3 regions of the Lentibacillus sp. Marseille-P4043 genome follow, and region 1 is predicted to be linked to each of the others. Evidence: predicted binding sites of a transcription regulator. Region 1 holds the regulator's gene; each other region holds the start of a gene.

Region 1 (5,680 bases):
ATTGTTGCTCAACGAATGTATCGGAAGTTTGGTCTTGTTCCTGGAGGTATTCGGAAAAATTATTATACAGATAACCAGGAGGATGCAATTGTCATGTGGGTGAATTTATATGGATAAAGATAATTATATAGTAGGAATTGAAACGAGTTGTGATGAAACAGCTGTAGCTATTGTTAAAAATGGGACGGAAATAATCTCAAATGTGGTGGCATCACAAATTGAAAGTCATAAACGTTTTGGTGGGGTTGTGCCTGAAATAGCCTCACGACACCATGTGGAACAAATGACAGTCGTTCTAGAAGAAGCGTTTGAACAAGTAGCTATTACTTGGGATGAAATTGATGCGATTGCAGTAACAGAAGGTCCTGGCTTAGTTGGGGCATTATTAATTGGGGTTAATTCAGCAAAAGCAGTGGCATTTGCCAAGCAAAAACCTCTCATAGGAGTTCACCATATTGCCGGGCACATTTATGCGAACCGTTTTGAACAAGAGTTCCAGTTTCCATTACTGGCTTTGGTTGTATCTGGTGGGCATACGGAGCTTGTCTTAATGAAGGAACATGGCCATTTTGAAGTAATTGGTGAAACGCGTGATGACGCAGCTGGGGAGGCATATGATAAAGTTGCTCGTATGCTGGATCTACCCTATCCTGGTGGCCCGCAGATTGATCGGTTAGCAAGTATCGGCAGTGAGAGCATTTCATTTCCGCGTGCATGGCTAGAAGACGGTAGTTACGATTTTAGTTTTAGTGGATTAAAATCTTCCGTTATTAACACAATCCACAATGCGAAACAACGCGGTGAAGAACTGAAAAGGGAAGATATCGCTGCAAGTTTTCAAGCAAGTGTTGTTGAAGTATTAACGGAAAAGACATTTAAAGCAGCTAAACAATATGATGTAAAACAAGTTATTGTTGCTGGGGGTGTTGCTGCGAATAAAGGCTTACGTGGGGCTATCCAACAGTGTTTTTCTAATACAGGAATTCCATTGTCGATTCCACCTTTAAACCTTTGTACTGATAATGCAGCAATGATTGCAGCTGCTGGGACCATTTCCTATGAGCAAGGTAAGCGGTCAGGATTGGATTTGAATGCAAACCCATCGTTAGTATTAAGTTAATAACAGGTTATCAACAAGTATGTGTATATCTTCTAGAAAAAGCCTAATACTTTTATATTGATTATGTGGATAAAAACTGTGGACAACTATCGTTTTAGTTGTGGATAATGTGAATAACCGTAATGATTTTAATTATAATAGTGCTTTTTATGTGTATAACATTGTGGATTACTTAATAAGACAGTATTATATTTGTAATCAAACGTTTGATCAATAAAAAATTAATACAAAAAAACCGGGTTATCCCGGTTTTTGTTATTCATCCTCTTGTAATGCGGTCCATTCTTCCATAAGTTGTTCGATTTCTTGCTTAATTTCCCCCGTTTGCTTTGTCAGTTCCAATGCTTTTTCATGATCTTGGTAAATTTCTGGTTCGGTCATTTTTTGCTCGAGTTCAGCAAGTTCATTTTCACGTTGTTCTATTGTATCTTCTAGTTCCGTTATTTTACGTTCTTTTTTTCGTTGTTCACTGCGAAGCTTTTTTTCTTCTTTAAAGCTTAAATTACTTTGATCTTTTTTGTTCATTACTTCTGCGGTTTGTCGCAGTCTTGCACGTTCAGCTTCCTCTTCTTTTTTCTCCATATAATAATCATAATCGCCTAAATAAACAGTAGCGCCATCTTGCTGCATTTCCACAACCTGGTCTGTAATTTTATTGATAAAATATCTGTCGTGGGATACAAATATGATAGTCCCTGGAAAATCGATTAGTGCCGCTTCCAATACTTCCTTGCTGTCGATGTCCAAGTGGTTTGTCGGTTCATCCAGTACTAATAAATTGGCTTTTTGCATCATTAATTTGGCCAATGATAATCGTGCCTTTTCCCCACCACTAAGGGAATGGACAAGTTTTAAAACATCGTCACCTGAAAATAAAAAATTACCTAAAACGGTGCGAATATCTTTTTCATTTACCGTAGGATGTTCGTCCCATAATTCTTGTAAAATGGTTTTTGATGGTGTTAGAGTCATCTGTTCTTGATCGTAATAGCCAATTTGAACGTTTGTTCCAAGTTGGATTGTCCCACGGCTCGGTTTCAGTCTCCCTAAAATCGTCTTGAGTAAAGTAGTTTTACCAACACCATTTGGACCAACAAGTGCAATCCGATCCCCGCGATTTACATGAATTTTTACATTGGAAAACAAGTCCTCTCCGCTGTCTTCATATCGAAATGATAGGTCATCGATTTTTAATACGTCATTTCCACTTCGCCGGGTGATTTGGAAGGAAAAGGATGCAGACGATTCCTCACCAGCTGGTTTTTCCAATTTATCCATTCTTTCAAGCTGCTTCCGTCTGCTCTGGGCTCGTTTGGTTGTGGATGCACGAACGATATTTTTTTGAATAAATTCTTCCATCTTTTTAATCTCTGTTTGCTGTTTTTCAAACTCTTTCATATCCTGCTCAAAATTTAATGCTTTCTGCTCGAGAAATTTGCTGTATGTCCCATGATATTTTTTCGTTCGATGATAGGATATTTCGTATACAATCGTGACGGTTTTATCCAAAAAGTACCTGTCGTGGGACACGATTGTAACTGCTCCCGGATAATTAGCCAAATAATTTTCAAGCCATGCTAGTGTATCAATGTCCAGATGATTTGTCGGTTCATCTAAAATTAATAGTTCAGGTTTCTTTAATAGTAATTTTCCTAAGGCTAAGCGTGTTTTTTGTCCGCCACTTAGTTCATGGATTGGTGTTTCATAGTCATAATCCTGAAAATGGAGTCCGGTCAAGACTGCCTTAATATCTGCTTCATAGCGATAGCCTCCACCAGCTTCAAATGCCTGTTGTTTCTTATCGTAATCATGTAAAAGTTGCTCGTAGTTTGCTGTTGATAAAGAAGATGCTTGTTCCATTTCGCGTTCTAACAGTCTTAGTTCCTTTTCCTGATCAATTAAATGTTGGAACACGTCAAGCATTTCATTCCAAATGGTTTTGTCTGATTCGAGCCCAGTATGCTGGGATAAGTAGCCGATGGACAGGTCCTTCGGCTTATGTATTTCACCTTCATCATAGCTTAATTCACCCGCCATAATTTTAAGTAGTGTCGACTTACCAGCACCGTTTCTTCCAACAATAGCAATTCGATCTTTTTGTTTTATTTCGAGTTTTATAGTAGATAATATTTTTTCTGCACCAAAGGATTTTGATATTCCGTTTAATTGCATGATAATCATTTCGTTCACCTCATCCTTTTAAGTGTATCGTATTGTGAACGAGTAAGGAAGTATAATAATTTAGATTATAATGACGTCAAGTATAGGAGAAGCCACGTCTAGCTTCAAGGCTTTTAATGCAAGCAATTTATTTGTGAATTTAATCACGACTTATCGAATTTTTTCTGATAAACTAAGATGTATAAGTACGAAGTGAAATGGAGATGAGTATATGGCAAATTTCACACATTTTAATGAACAAGGCAGAGCGCGGATGGTTGATATAAGTGAAAAGCAAGAATCGGAACGAACCGCCTTTGCAAGGTCAAGTATTCAAGTCACAGAAGAAATCTATCATAAAATTAATGATAATGAGATAAAAAAAGGCGATGTGTTAGCCGTTGCCCAAGTAGCAGGGATTATGGCTGCTAAAAAGACATCAGATTGGATTCCAATGTGTCATCCATTACAATTAAAAGGCATTGACATATCGTTTGATTGGCAGATTACAGCGGATATGTTTGTATTACAAATAGAAGCTTTTGTAAAAACGAAGGGAAGTACAGGGGTTGAAATGGAGGCATTAACTGCAGCTTCAGCAACAGCCCTGACAGTTTACGATATGTGTAAGGCACTTGATAAAGGAATGGTCATTGGAGAAACTTTTTTACTAGAGAAAAAAGGTGGCAAATCCGGTGATTACTATCGAGAAAGCTAGGGGGGATAATAATGGAACAGCATAAAATTCCGCAAGCTACTGCAAAGCGGCTGCCATTATATTATCGGTTTTTAAATAATTTACATCATCAAGGCAAGAAGAGGGTGTCATCAAAAGAGCTGAGTGAAGCTGTTAAAGTTGATTCAGCAACAATTCGCCGCGATTTTAGCTATTTTGGTGCGTTAGGAAAAAAAGGATATGGCTACAATGTAGAATATTTACTGGGCTTTTTCCGCAAGACGCTCGACCAAGATGAAGTAACAGAAGTGGCTTTAATCGGCGTAGGGAATCTTGGTACAGCATTTTTACATTATAACTTTATGCGAAGTAATAATACAAAAATTGTAATGGCATTTGATACGAATGAGACAAAAGTAGGAACAGAAGTTGGTGGAGTTCCTGTATACCATATCAACGATTTAGAGGAAAAAATTAATGGTGTTCAAGTTGCGATTTTAACAGTTCCTGCCAATGAAGCTGAAGGAATTACCGAACGACTTGTCAAGCAAGGGATTTCGGGGATCCTTAACTTCACACCGGCACGAATAACTGTTCCAGATAATATTCGGGTGCATCATATTGATTTAGCTGTGGAACTGCAAGCATTGGTTTATTTTTTAAAGCACTATCCATTAGATTAGCCGTGAAATAAGTTACAAACAATTGTACAATATTTTCACCAGTTTTGACCTGCTATCATACAGTATAATGATCAATTTATATTTTGAGAAAAGAGTTGAGACACTGTACATGGCAGTTAAAGATACGAGGGAATGGCTAAAGGAATATTTGCGAATTAAGGGAAGTTCATGGGTCAATAATATTGAGCATCAGAAACAATGCATAAGTGAAAAACTCGTTTCTTACTTTCCAGGAAGTTCATCATCGGTAATCCATGATCATTTACTACAACATGGCCTTTTTTTGCCAAATGTGCAGGATGAAAGTATTATCAATTCCTTAACTAATGTTAATCCATGGAAAATTGCAAGAGTAGAGCTAATGCGATTAAAAAAGGAATGGGAAGGACCCGACATACCGATATTTATTTTTCCTTCTGATTCCAATAATCGGCAGTTAAAACGGGATTTTAATGGGTTGTCTGGGGTGTCCCATCATGATAAAGTGTTCTTGTTTGTGTCTGGAACCATGTCACAGCAAGAACTGCAGGCGCTTATTACGCATGAATATAATCATGTTTGCAGGCTGCATTATCTCGATAAAAAGGAAAAGAATATGAAACTCTTGGATTCTATTGTCTTGGAAGGTTTGGCTGAAATGGCTGTACAGGAACGTTTGGGAACAGAACATTTGGCAAAATGGGCTACCATACGACCCATTGATTCGGCCTTGAATTATTGGAGGAAGTGGCTAAAGCCAAATATGAAGTTGTCGAAAGCGGATCCTCGTCATAATGAACTGCTATATGGGGGAGGCTTTGTTCCGAAATGGCTGGGTTACAACGCTGGCTACCATTTGGTTTCCTCTTTTATTAAAAATAAACAAACGCACATAAAAGAAACGTTACATTTACCAGCCGAAACAATAGTAGAAGGATCTGATTTTTCGTTTTAACCAAAAGACTGTCCTAGCAAAGGTTCATACCATTCCTTGCCGGACAGTCTTCTGCTTATAATGTGTGTTCAAAAAGTATGCCAAATTAGAAGCAAGGCCGACTAAGT
Region 2 (5,680 bases), 2.9 Mb from region 1:
TAAATGCAATGATTAGCGCAATTCCCATTGATTGATGGGTTGCATTTTCATATATTGTAATGAACGGGTCCAGCAGATATGGTAAATGTCCCATTCCATATCCAAAGAATGCAAAGAAAAACTGTAGCATGACTGAGATAAACGCAAGTCCGTAACGCTTGCCTTGAAAAATAAGCCACATTGCAATCATGAAGAAGCCGATTGATAAACCAAACATCCACCACAAATCAATCATGTTTTGATAATGTCTTTCATTGTGCTGACTAAGTGCAATAAACGTTGTCAAGCTTGCAATAATAGTAGGAACACTCCAAAACAATGCATAGTTTTTCACCAATTTTAGTGCAGGCTTATCATTGGCACGTGCAGCGTAAAACGTCAAAAATGTTGAACTAATAAACAGAACGGAGACAATTGCTAAGAATACGACGCTCCATGAATAAGGGCTAGTTAGCAGCTCATTAAACAGCAAAGAAACCTCCCCGTTTGTTTCAACAATAAAACCACCTTCAGATAACGTTAAAGCAATTGATAATGATGCCGGAATCAACAAACCTGTCGCACCATAAAGAAACATATAGATATTACTCTTCTTTGACCCATAATTTTCAAAGGCATAGAATGACCCTCGAATGGCTAACAATACAATAGCAATACTTCCTGGTACTAGCAGTGCACTACCATAATAATAGGCTGCATCTGGAAAAAATCCAACAAGTCCAACAAAGAAAAACACAAAAAACACATTGGTTACTTCCCAGACAGGAGATAAATAACGGGAAATTAATTGGTTGATAATATGATCCTTCTTCGTTATTTTAGCGTAATATGCGAAGAACCCTGCACCAAAATCGATGGAAGCGACTATTAGATATCCATAAAGAAAAATCCATAGTACGGTTATACCAATGAGTTCATAACTCATTATTGATCATCCCCTTCTATACCTGGATAACGTTCCTCAAGTTCTTGTTCTACCGGATTGTTGCGAAACATTTTTCGTAGTACAACGACACATAGCACACCTAATAAAATGTATAGCGCCAGGAATAAAAAGAACATAATATCAACATGTGGTGACGTTGTGGCTGCATGTTCCACTTTCATATAACCACGTAAAATCCATGGCTGCCTCCCCACTTCGGCATAAATCCAGCCAAATTCTAAGGCAAGCATCGCTAATGGACCATTTGCTATAAGCAAGATAAGCAACCATTTTGCATGCTCATTCCATTTTTTTACCTTGGTGAAAATCAAATATATAAGAGAAACAGCCAAAGCAAACATACCAAGCATTACCATCAGATCAAACATATAGTGAACCCAATACGGCGCAACCTCATCTTCAGGAAATTGGTCCAAACCAGTAACCTCACTATTAAAATCACCATTCGCCAGAAAACTTAATACACCTGGCAAGTGAATACCGTTTATTACATCATTTTCATCATTCAAATACCCAAATAAAATTAAATCAGCACTTTTTTCTGTTTCAAAATGCCATTCAGCAACCGCCAATTTTTCGGGCTGATGTTCCGCTAAAAACTTCGCTGATGCATCACCAGCAATAGCGGTTAAAACAGCAAATAAGAAAGTCGCTGTCACCGTTAATTTTAACGCCTTTTTATAATAGGCTGACGACTTCTTCCGCAAGATAATAAAAGCAGTAATTGCCGCAAGAACAGCCGCTGACGTTAAATAAGATGAACTTAATACGTGAAACACTTTTGTTGGTGTTGCAGGATTCAGCATTGCTTGTATCGGGTCAATTGACGTTACTTTCCCATTTTCCATTGTAAAGCCTGTCGGTGTATTCATAAAAGCATTGACCGTTGTAATAAACACCGCGGAAAAACTAGATCCAATCACGATAGGAATCGAAAGGAGCCAATGTGTGATTGGGTTTTTAAAGCGATCCCATGTGTAAAGGTATGCACCTAAAAAAATAGCCTCAAAGAAAAAGGCAAATGTCTCTAGAAATAATGGTAAACTAATAACATTTCCAGCAACTTGCATAAAGTTCGGCCACAATAATGAAAGTTGTAAACCAATCGCGGTACCTGTTACCACTCCGACAGCAACGGTTATAACAAATCCTCTCGTCCATCTTCGTGCAAGCATCCGATAATGCGGGTCTTTTTTCTTTATCCCAATAAATTCCGCTATCGAAATCATGACAGGTACCCCTACACCAATTGTTGCAAAAATAATATGAAACCCAAGTGTCATTGCGGTAAGCATTCTACTCATTAAAACACTATCAAATTCCATTGGTGTTACCCTCCTAACTAGTTTATGCTCAATATTGCACAATCTTAACCTAGATTGAAGCCATCCACATGTTAAAGACTCCAAAAAACCTAAAACTGCAAATGACTACTAGATTTATATTTTCACTGTACCCATAGTATAAACCCTTAACACTTGAAAAACAGCCCTTTTTCATGACAGTTGTGTGACATCTGTCACATCTTAACGTCTTACACAAAAATCAGTCTCTTCCATATTAGAAGAGACTGTCTTAAACCTACATTGCATCAAGCATTTGGAATTGTGACTTTACTAAATCAAAATATTCGCCTTTATATTCCATTAATTGTTGATGATTACCGTGTTCTAAAATTTTCCCTTGTTGTAATACAAAAATTTCATCAGAATCTCGAATTGTTGATAGACGGTGGGCAATAATAATTGCTGTTCTCCCCTTTAGGAGTCTGCGTAAGGCAGCTTGAATCTTAACCTCTGTTTCTGTATCAATACTTGCAGTTGCTTCATCAAGTATTAAAATCCTTGGATCAGCAAGCAATGCCCTTGCGAACGATAATAACTGTCGCTCCCCTGCTGACAAAATATTTCCCCGTTCTTCTACCTCTGTTTCATAACCGTCTGCCAACCGCTGGATAAATTCATCAGCCCCAACGACTTTAGCAGCTTCAATCACCTCATGATCCGAAGCATCGGGGCGACCAAAGCGGATATTTTCCTTAATCGTTCCAGAAAAGATAAACGTATCTTGTAATACGACACTGATTTGTTGACGCAAACTATCTAGTCTTACGTCGCGTAAATCGTGTCCATCAATTCGTACGATCCCTTTTGTCGGATCATAAAATCTACTAATTAGGTTAGCAATGGTTGATTTACCACTTCCGGTATGGCCAACAAGCGCAATCGTTTCACCATCTTTGATATCAAGTGACACTTCATGCAATGCAATCCGTTCCTCATCATAGGAGAACTGAACTTGGTCAAATTGAATATGACCCTTCATATCAGTAAATTCATATGCATTCGCTTTGTCCTCTACATTTGGCTGTTCATCTAAAAACTCAAAAATCCTTTCCGATGAAGCCATTGCCATCAGTAGCTGATTATACATTTGTCCCAATCTGGAAATCGGTTCCCAAAACATCCCCAGAAAAAAGGCAAACGATACAAATGTACCAATCTCAATTCCTCCATTAGCAGGACCCTGCAAAATTAAATAGGCACCATACGTGATTAAGATAATCGTTCCAATTGCATTACTCAAATCAACAAATGGACGAAATAAAGCACTTTTCTTGGTTGCCACTCGCCAGCTCTCAAAGTTGTCTGTATTAATTCCATCAAAAAATTCGGCGTTTTCTTTTTCCTGAGAGAATGATTGTGTAATCCGAATACCTTGAATGCTTTCATTTAGATGTGAGTTTAATCTTGATTGCTGAATACGAGTATTTTGCCATGCTTTACGAATAGTCCGGCGTAGTTTAGTTGAGATATAAAACATGATTGGGATAATAACCATAATTGCTAGTGCTAACTTCGGACTTAACACAAGCAAAATAACTACTATTCCCCCTAAGGTAACAACGTCCATTAGCAAATTAATAATCCCATTCGTAAAAAGTTCTTGCAGGGAATTAATATCGTTCATAATCCGAACAAGGATCGAACCAGCAGACCTGGAATCAAAAAAGCGATGGGATAAACGCTGAACATGGGAAAATAAATGTTTCCGCAAATCAAAGATAACGTTCTGACCTAAAATATTGACCCATTTTATGCGAAATATGTTCCCGAGATAATTAAGTAAATAAAGGAAGCCAATTCCGATAACAAGATACGTTAACATCGTTGTATCTTTATTTTTAACCGCGATGTCTATTGCAACTTTACCGATTAGTATTGGTACAGCTAACCTTACTGCAGTAGACACTAACATTGCGATGATTGCGCCAGGCAAATACGTTTTCGCATATGGTTTTAAATAAACGAGAAGACGCCATAACTGCTTCCAGTTGAAAGATTTTTCGACCGCATGATCAACTGTATAATGGAATCGTTTCAAATGGCGACTCTTTAGTAATGTTTTCTGTTGAGCCAATTTTTCTCCCCCCTTATGAATGGACCGTACTCATAATTGCTTCACGATCTTGATACTGAATATCATAGATGCGTTGATATGGTCCTTGATTATGAACGAGAATATCATGTACCCCACGTTCAACAATCTTTCCATCTTCAAGAACCAAAATCTCATCCGCATGTTTCAATGAGGAAATCCGGTGTGCGATGATAAAGGTTGTTCTACCATGCATAACCTCTTTTAGTGCCTTTTGAATTTTGAACTCTGTTTCCATATCAACGGCAGATGTTGCATCATCTAAGACTAATATACTTGGATTAATACAGATTGCCCGTGCGATTGCGATTCGTTGTTTCTGACCACCTGACAACCCCATACCACGTTCACCTAGCATCGTATCATAGCCATTAGGCATCTCCATGATAAATTCATGTGCTTGTGCTCGCTTTGCTGCATCAATAATTTTTTCCTCGTTGATGTCAGGGTTGCCGTACGCAATATTTGCTCGAATACTTGTAGAAAACAAAAAGGATTCTTGCAAAACAAAGCCAATATGCTTACGTAGCGCTTTTAATTTATAGTCTGTAACTGGTTTTTCATCAATTACAACTTCTCCCTCTTCTGGTTCATAAAAACGGGTTATAAGTTGTGTGATGCTTGTTTTTCCTGAACCGGTTGCCCCAATTAACCCAATTACTTTTCCTGGTGGTGCATCAAAATTAATATTCTTTAATGCTGTATCATCATTTTCTGTATAAGTTAATGTAACATCACGAAACGTAACATGACCTTTAACTGTCGTATCAATTGCATTTTCTTGTTCCACAATATCCTCTTTTGCCTCGAGAATTTCGAGTATCCGTTCACCCGAAGCCTTCGATTGAGAAAATAAATTAATGACAAACCCTAAGTTCATCAGTGGTCCCAAGATGTACCAGACAAGACTAAAGAATGCTACAAGTTCCCCAACCATGACTTGTTCCGTTATCACGAGATAACCACCGAATGCCAACAATGCTACAGCACAAACATTGCCAATAAACTCCATTAACGGGAAAAATTTTGCCCAAATTTCTGACGTTTTTAAATAGTTTTGTCGATAATTATCATTGCTGGATGAAAACCGACCAATTTCAAAATCTTCCCTTGATAATGATTTCACTGTGTTCATACCGCTGATATTTTCTTGTACTCTTGTGTTTAAGCGACCAAATGATTTTCGTATTCTTTTAAAAGCAGGATGTGCACGTTTCTCAAATTGAAAAACAACGACAGCCAAAAACGGCATCGCCCCCATTGTCACGAGCGCAAGTGGAACAGAATAATAAAACA
Region 3 (5,680 bases), 3.2 Mb from region 1:
AGTGTTGGGACTTCCTCTTTACCGATCCTATCTGAGTATTTGTGTGTCCACCAAAGGAATGGGACAATTTTATACAGATACCCTAAAATACTGAAAATGATCCAGCCCATCACATAAAGGAAAATTAACCAACTCCAAATCAATTGGTCGTTTACACCAAAAAGAAATAAGATAAAGGCTGCTACATGGATACCCAATCCGATATGAATGGCCAAAATTGAAAACGAAAATGGGCGATCCAATTTCTTCTTGATTCGCTTTGCCAGGATTTCTCGAATATCAAGGAAAAAGAAGCTAAATCCAGCTAGCAGTAATAACCAACCTAACCCAGTTATAAGTGAATTTTCAATCCAAAATGATCCGATCAAAACGATTAATCCAACAATATAGGTGAAAAATGCAGGTTTAGCCCATTTCATGGAAAATCCATGCGACAAACTGAACATTGGGACAAGTTTATAAGAAAATCCAAAAATCAACAGTGTAAACCATCCCGCCACACCTAGAACAATGTGTGAATGTAAGATCGTGTTATAGCTACCAACCCCTCCAAAGGCAATATTCCACGCTAGCAAAAATCCAGCAGCAATTGTTAAAAAGAAACATATAATTGCACCAGAAACAAAAAGGGTCATCATATTTTTCTTCTGCTGTTTATCAATTGTTTTTGTCATTTGGATGATAAACATGATAATGCCGATAATGGCGAGGATTCCTCCGTAAATTGCACTATCCGGCTTTACTCCAAGTAGTATTGCAAACATCGTTATCCCAACGGCAGTAAAAATAAATTGTATATAGCCAAATGTTTGATTCCAAATCGGTGTTAAGAAGGCGACAGGAACAAGTTGGTACATAGCTCCCATCGCAATCATGACGGCATATCCTAACAGAAGAAAATGCGCTCCCATCCAAATATCCGGAATCCGGAAATGCCCCGCTAATAATAGGTCATTATGGAATAAAAGAATAACTTGTGCGGCAACTAAGGCTACCAATGCATACAGAATAAAAGCGAGCGGTAGTTTTATATTAGTGTCTGATTTCATGCTCATACCGGGCATCATACGTTAATCACCAGTCTTTGTTATCGTAATTTTGAAGCTTCCATCATCTAGGGCTTCTGTTTCATGCAGATAGCCGCGATCGTTCAATTCTTCATATAAAAACATGGGACGACGGTCATTTATAATGGATAAGGATTGTCCGCTTTTCATTTTGTCCAACGCTTTTAATGTGCGCATCATTGGTTGTGGTGGTTCTAGCCCGCGATTATCAATAATCATTTTTCCTTTGCCTCCTTTTTGGTATAGGTAACTTTAAAATGCTTTTTCTCCACTTTTTCCACTTCATGTTCAAAGCCTCTTCGCTTTAAAACTGCATGCAATGGAACTGGATTAAATGGCGCATGTAAAATAAAAGATTGTCCTTTCTGCAATTGCTTTACCGTTCCCATGATTTTATCAAAAGGTTCTTTCTTCAAACGCAAATCTTCCCGAACGTCTAATTCGATAACCTCATTTGTATCCACTAAAAATCACCTCATTCAAATTTACAGAAACTGCTTCTGTTTGCCTCTATTTTTATGATAATCATTTTCAATTAGAAAAGTAGTGATTTGTGTCACAGTAATAGCAGCAGGGGGAGGGGAAGCAATACATGAAGCATTATAGGGAGTAGTTGGATAGAAAATCTTTCAACTAACAAAAAAACAAGGCACCCCGAAGATAATCCGAGGTACCTTGTTCATGTTAAAACAATTCATCTTCCAACTTGTTAGCTTGCAGAATAAAATAACCACCTTTATCTGTCGTTATTAATTGTTGTTTTTTCAATTGTGTTAGTGTGCGACTAACTGTTTCTCGGCTGGATCCGATCATATTGGCAAGTTCCCGGTTCGTAAAATGTGTATTTATCCGTGTCTGATTGTCCTTTATCTCTTTTCCGTAATGTCGGGCAAGACGCAATAAGAGCATAATTATTTGCTCATATGTATTATGCAAAATTTTTTCTTCTAATCTATTTTGTAAATCAACAATTTTGTCACCAAGAACTCGGAATAATTTTATACAAATTTCCGGATGCGTAATGAGAAAGTCTTCAAAGGAGTGAATTGGAATATAGATCAGAATAGCATCCTCCAGTACTTCTGCATGTGCCGGATAACTATCTTTTCGGAAAAAGCCCTGATGTGGAAACATATCATCCGGCTGAAGAACATTGACGATTTGCTCCTTCCCATGGAAATCTGTCTTATATATTTTGACTTTTCCCTGGCGAATAAAATAGACATTTGTTAATGGGTCGCCCTGCATGAAAATGTGTGTCCCGTGTCGATACATACGTGATTTCGCTAGATCCACAATAGGCTCCATCTCATATTCGGTTAAATCTTTGAACAATGGGACTTTTTGCAGAAGCTCTCGGACGGATTGGCTGTTCATGATTATTCTCCTTTCCATTGGTAAATCGTTAGTACAAAAGGCTTACTAACATGATTCATCTTCATTCTATCACGTTCTAGCGAATTATATGTGAACAGAATATGATAGCGTGATAAAAATCATAGTTGAAGGGTGTTTATCCTCACAACGTATGAATCGGCAAGACTTTATGATAGAGATGATCCAGAAAATACGGTAAAAAACAGGAGGTAACAAAATGGAATACACAACAAAAATTTATGCGCCAGATATTGATCCAAGACACCGCCACCCGAAGATTTTTGAAGTATTTGATAGTCTAAAGTCAGGTGAATATATGGAGCTTTCCAATGATCATAATCCAAAACCACTACACTATCAGTTAATGATTGAACGAGGGGAAGACACCTTTACATGGGAATACACGGAAGAAGGACCATCACTTTGGCGGGTAGCAATCGGGAAAAAATGATTTTTATTTATGAAAGACTTCTGAGCTATTCAGGAGTCTTTTAAACGGAGTAAAGACGTATACATGTGAATATCATCACATCCCGCGCAGTTGAAAGATAGTATTGTAATAGTGCTAAGTTATCGTATAAGGAGATGGTACCATGTATTCACAAGATTATAATGAAAACCCCTTTATTGTCATATGGGAATTAACACGTGCTTGTGCATTAAAGTGTTTACATTGTCGTGCTGAAGCTCAATATCATCGGCATCCAGGAGAACTAACATTGGATGAAGGGAGAAAACTAATCGATGATATCTATGAAATGAATAATCCAATGCTTGTCTTTACTGGTGGGGATCCATTAGAACGTCCGGATGTTTTTGAAATTGCGGAATACGCTGTAAAAAAAGGTGTTCGAGTATCAATGACACCATCCGCAACCCCTAGTGTGACAAAAGAAGCGATGCGGAAGGCGAAAGATGTTGGGTTAGCACGTTGGGCCTTTAGTATTGATGGGCACTGTGCGGAAGTTCATGATCATTTTCGTGGCACATCCGGTTCGTTCGATTTAACAATGAATGCCATCCGTTATTTGCATGAATTGGAGATGCCATTGCAAATTAATACTGTTATTTCACGTTACAACGTTGATTATCTAGACAAGCTTGCGGAAATGGTTGAACGGTTAGGTTGTGTGCTTTGGAGTGTATTTTTCCTTGTTCCAACAGGACGTGGAAAGGAATCGGATATGATCTCGCCAGCAGAACATGAGCGAACACTAAGATGGTTGTACAACTTATCTAAACGTGTATCTTTTGATATTAAGACAACAGCGGCACAGCATTACCGTCGAGTCGTTATCCAAGGTAAAATGCGTGAACATAAAGGGCGAAGCGATGTCGACCAGATTTTTTATGAGGATGCATTAATGACTGGAAAAACCGGGCAAATTGATGGTCTAGGTCGCGCACCAAAAGGGGTAAATGACGGGAATGGATTTGTGTTCATTTCCCATACTGGTGACGTGTACCCGAGTGGTTTGTTACCTATAAAAGCTGGCAATGTTAGAACAACACCATTGGCAACGATTTACCGGGAATCGGAGATATTTAAAAATCTACGGAATCCTGATAACTATAAAGGAAAATGCGGAGTCTGTGAATTCCGCTTTGTTTGCGGAGGTTCAAGGTCCAGAGCATATAGTGTTACAGGGGATTATATGGAATCAGAACCATATTGTGTATATATTCCGAAAGTGATGCGTGGAAGAAGAAAAGTGAAAAAGTAATGTAAAGAAGCTTCTAGGATATCACTAGAAGCTTTGTGATTTTATGAACTTGTTAATGGATGCTGCACAATACGACCGGACAGTTTTCACAGTTTATCTCGTCCTTTAAATATTGTAAGTTATGAATAATAATGTGTCCTTTTTCCATTGAAATAATGGTACTTCGCTTCAGCTCATTTAACAATCGGTTAACACTTTCACGGGATGTCCCACAAAAATTAGCCAGTTCCTGATTTGTTAATACCATATCAATATAAATACTGCCGTTATCTTGTTTCTTGCCATAACTATTAGACAGTCGAATTAATGTGGAAAATAGCGCTCCTTTTTTTCCGTTTAGAACAAGATCACGAAACCTTGTTTGATCACGACGGAAAGCCTGATTCATTACTTTCATGAATTCAATTGCAAGGCTGCCGTTATTTACCAATTCATTTTCTAGATGGGATTTTTTTATAACAGCGACTTCACCGTCTGCTAATACTTTCGCATTCAATATATATTTTACATCATCGTATAATGAAAGTTCTCCAACAATATCACCTTTGTCGCAAATCCGCAGTGTGAGCTCTCGTCCATCAGGTGATAGCTTACCAATTTGGATTGTTCCCGATTGGATAATGTATAACTCCTCAGCGCTTTCCCCCTCAGAAAATAAAAAGCTACCTTTTTTGATTGGCTTAATGTAGTCAACAGAATCTAAAAGTCCTTTTAATTCATCAGATATGTTTGGCTTGATGTATGTGTTCTTCATGCTTGAAACCCACCTTTTTAAGGGATAATTGCACATATACCTTCATTTAAGTATATCGGTATAGAATGGTCAAGAAAAAAGCAGTAGTTTGAAACCCACTGCTTAGAAATCTTCTTTTTAAAGAAATATAATAACAAGTATCCCAACAATAAAGCAATAAAAGGCGAAGTATTTTAAATTGCCTTGCCTCATAATATTGATAAACCATTTTAATGCAAAATAGGATGCGATAATTGATGCCATAAAGGCTAATAGATACGGTATCATTAATGCGTCAAAGTTGTTGTCATTCACAATGTCGCCAACAGACATAACAGTTATGCCGAGACTTACCGGGATATATAGCAGGAACGAAAATCGTAATGCAGTTTCTTGTTTCATTCCAAGGAGCATTGCTGCGACAATAGTTGCACCAGACCGGCTAATCCCAGGAACCAAGGCAACAGATTGTGCTAGTCCAACAATGACAGCGTCTTTTACCGTTAAATCGCCATCGTTTTTATTACCACGCAAATTGCGAATGATCCAAAGTGCAACACCTGTGATAAGCAATGTTATACCAACAACAGCAACAGTACTTAGTTTACTGCTAATGTAATCTTCTAACAACAGCCCGATAATACCGGTTGGAATCGTTGCAACAACCAGATACATAACAAATTGGAAATCTTTTTTTGCTGCTGCATCTCTGGTGAAAATAAACCGAAAGAAATGATCAATTAAACGAATAATATCTTTCCGATAAACGACCAACACGG

The links. The regulator Rex, encoded in region 1, represses fermentation and respiration genes when NADH is low (regulators of the CRP and FNR family bind a similar motif). The targets are predictions, from matches to a motif close to TTGTGAAATATTTCACAA.
Region 2: C8270_RS15875 (cytochrome ubiquinol oxidase subunit I) is a predicted target of Rex. The motif match lies at 2,454-2,471, and genes of this name have one in related genera.
Region 3: C8270_RS17260 (TIGR04053 family radical SAM/SPASM domain-containing protein) is a predicted target of Rex. The motif match lies at 2,959-2,976, and genes of this name have one in related genera.

The regions. Positions count from the first base shown of each region.
Region 1 covers NZ_LT984884.1:257,216-262,895, reverse strand. Annotated here, with positions in the region: gene rimI (ribosomal protein S18-alanine N-acetyltransferase) at 1-117, shown strand, start outside; gene tsaD (tRNA (adenosine(37)-N6)-threonylcarbamoyltransferase complex transferase subunit TsaD) at 110-1,120, shown strand; gene C8270_RS01245 (ABC-F family ATP-binding cassette domain-containing protein) at 1,376-3,301, opposite strand; gene moaC (cyclic pyranopterin monophosphate synthase MoaC) at 3,513-3,998, shown strand; gene C8270_RS01235 (redox-sensing transcriptional repressor Rex) at 4,010-4,639, shown strand; gene C8270_RS01230 (DUF2268 domain-containing protein) at 4,707-5,573, shown strand.
Region 2 covers NZ_LT984884.1:3,196,123-3,201,802, forward strand. Annotated here, with positions in the region: gene C8270_RS15870 (cytochrome d ubiquinol oxidase subunit II) at 1-925, opposite strand, end outside; gene C8270_RS15875 (cytochrome ubiquinol oxidase subunit I) at 925-2,271, opposite strand; gene C8270_RS15880 (ABC transporter ATP-binding protein) at 2,528-4,366, opposite strand; gene C8270_RS15885 (ABC transporter ATP-binding protein) at 4,380-5,680, opposite strand, start outside.
Region 3 covers NZ_LT984884.1:3,476,719-3,482,398, reverse strand. Annotated here, with positions in the region: gene C8270_RS17285 (hypothetical protein) at 1-1,055, opposite strand, end outside; gene C8270_RS17280 (DUF2249 domain-containing protein) at 1,071-1,286, opposite strand; gene C8270_RS17275 (DUF2249 domain-containing protein) at 1,283-1,531, opposite strand; gene C8270_RS17270 (Crp/Fnr family transcriptional regulator) at 1,752-2,444, opposite strand; gene C8270_RS17265 (DUF2249 domain-containing protein) at 2,662-2,895, shown strand; gene C8270_RS17260 (TIGR04053 family radical SAM/SPASM domain-containing protein) at 3,038-4,168, shown strand; gene C8270_RS17255 (Crp/Fnr family transcriptional regulator) at 4,221-4,922, opposite strand; gene C8270_RS17250 (undecaprenyl-diphosphate phosphatase) at 5,040-5,680, opposite strand, start outside.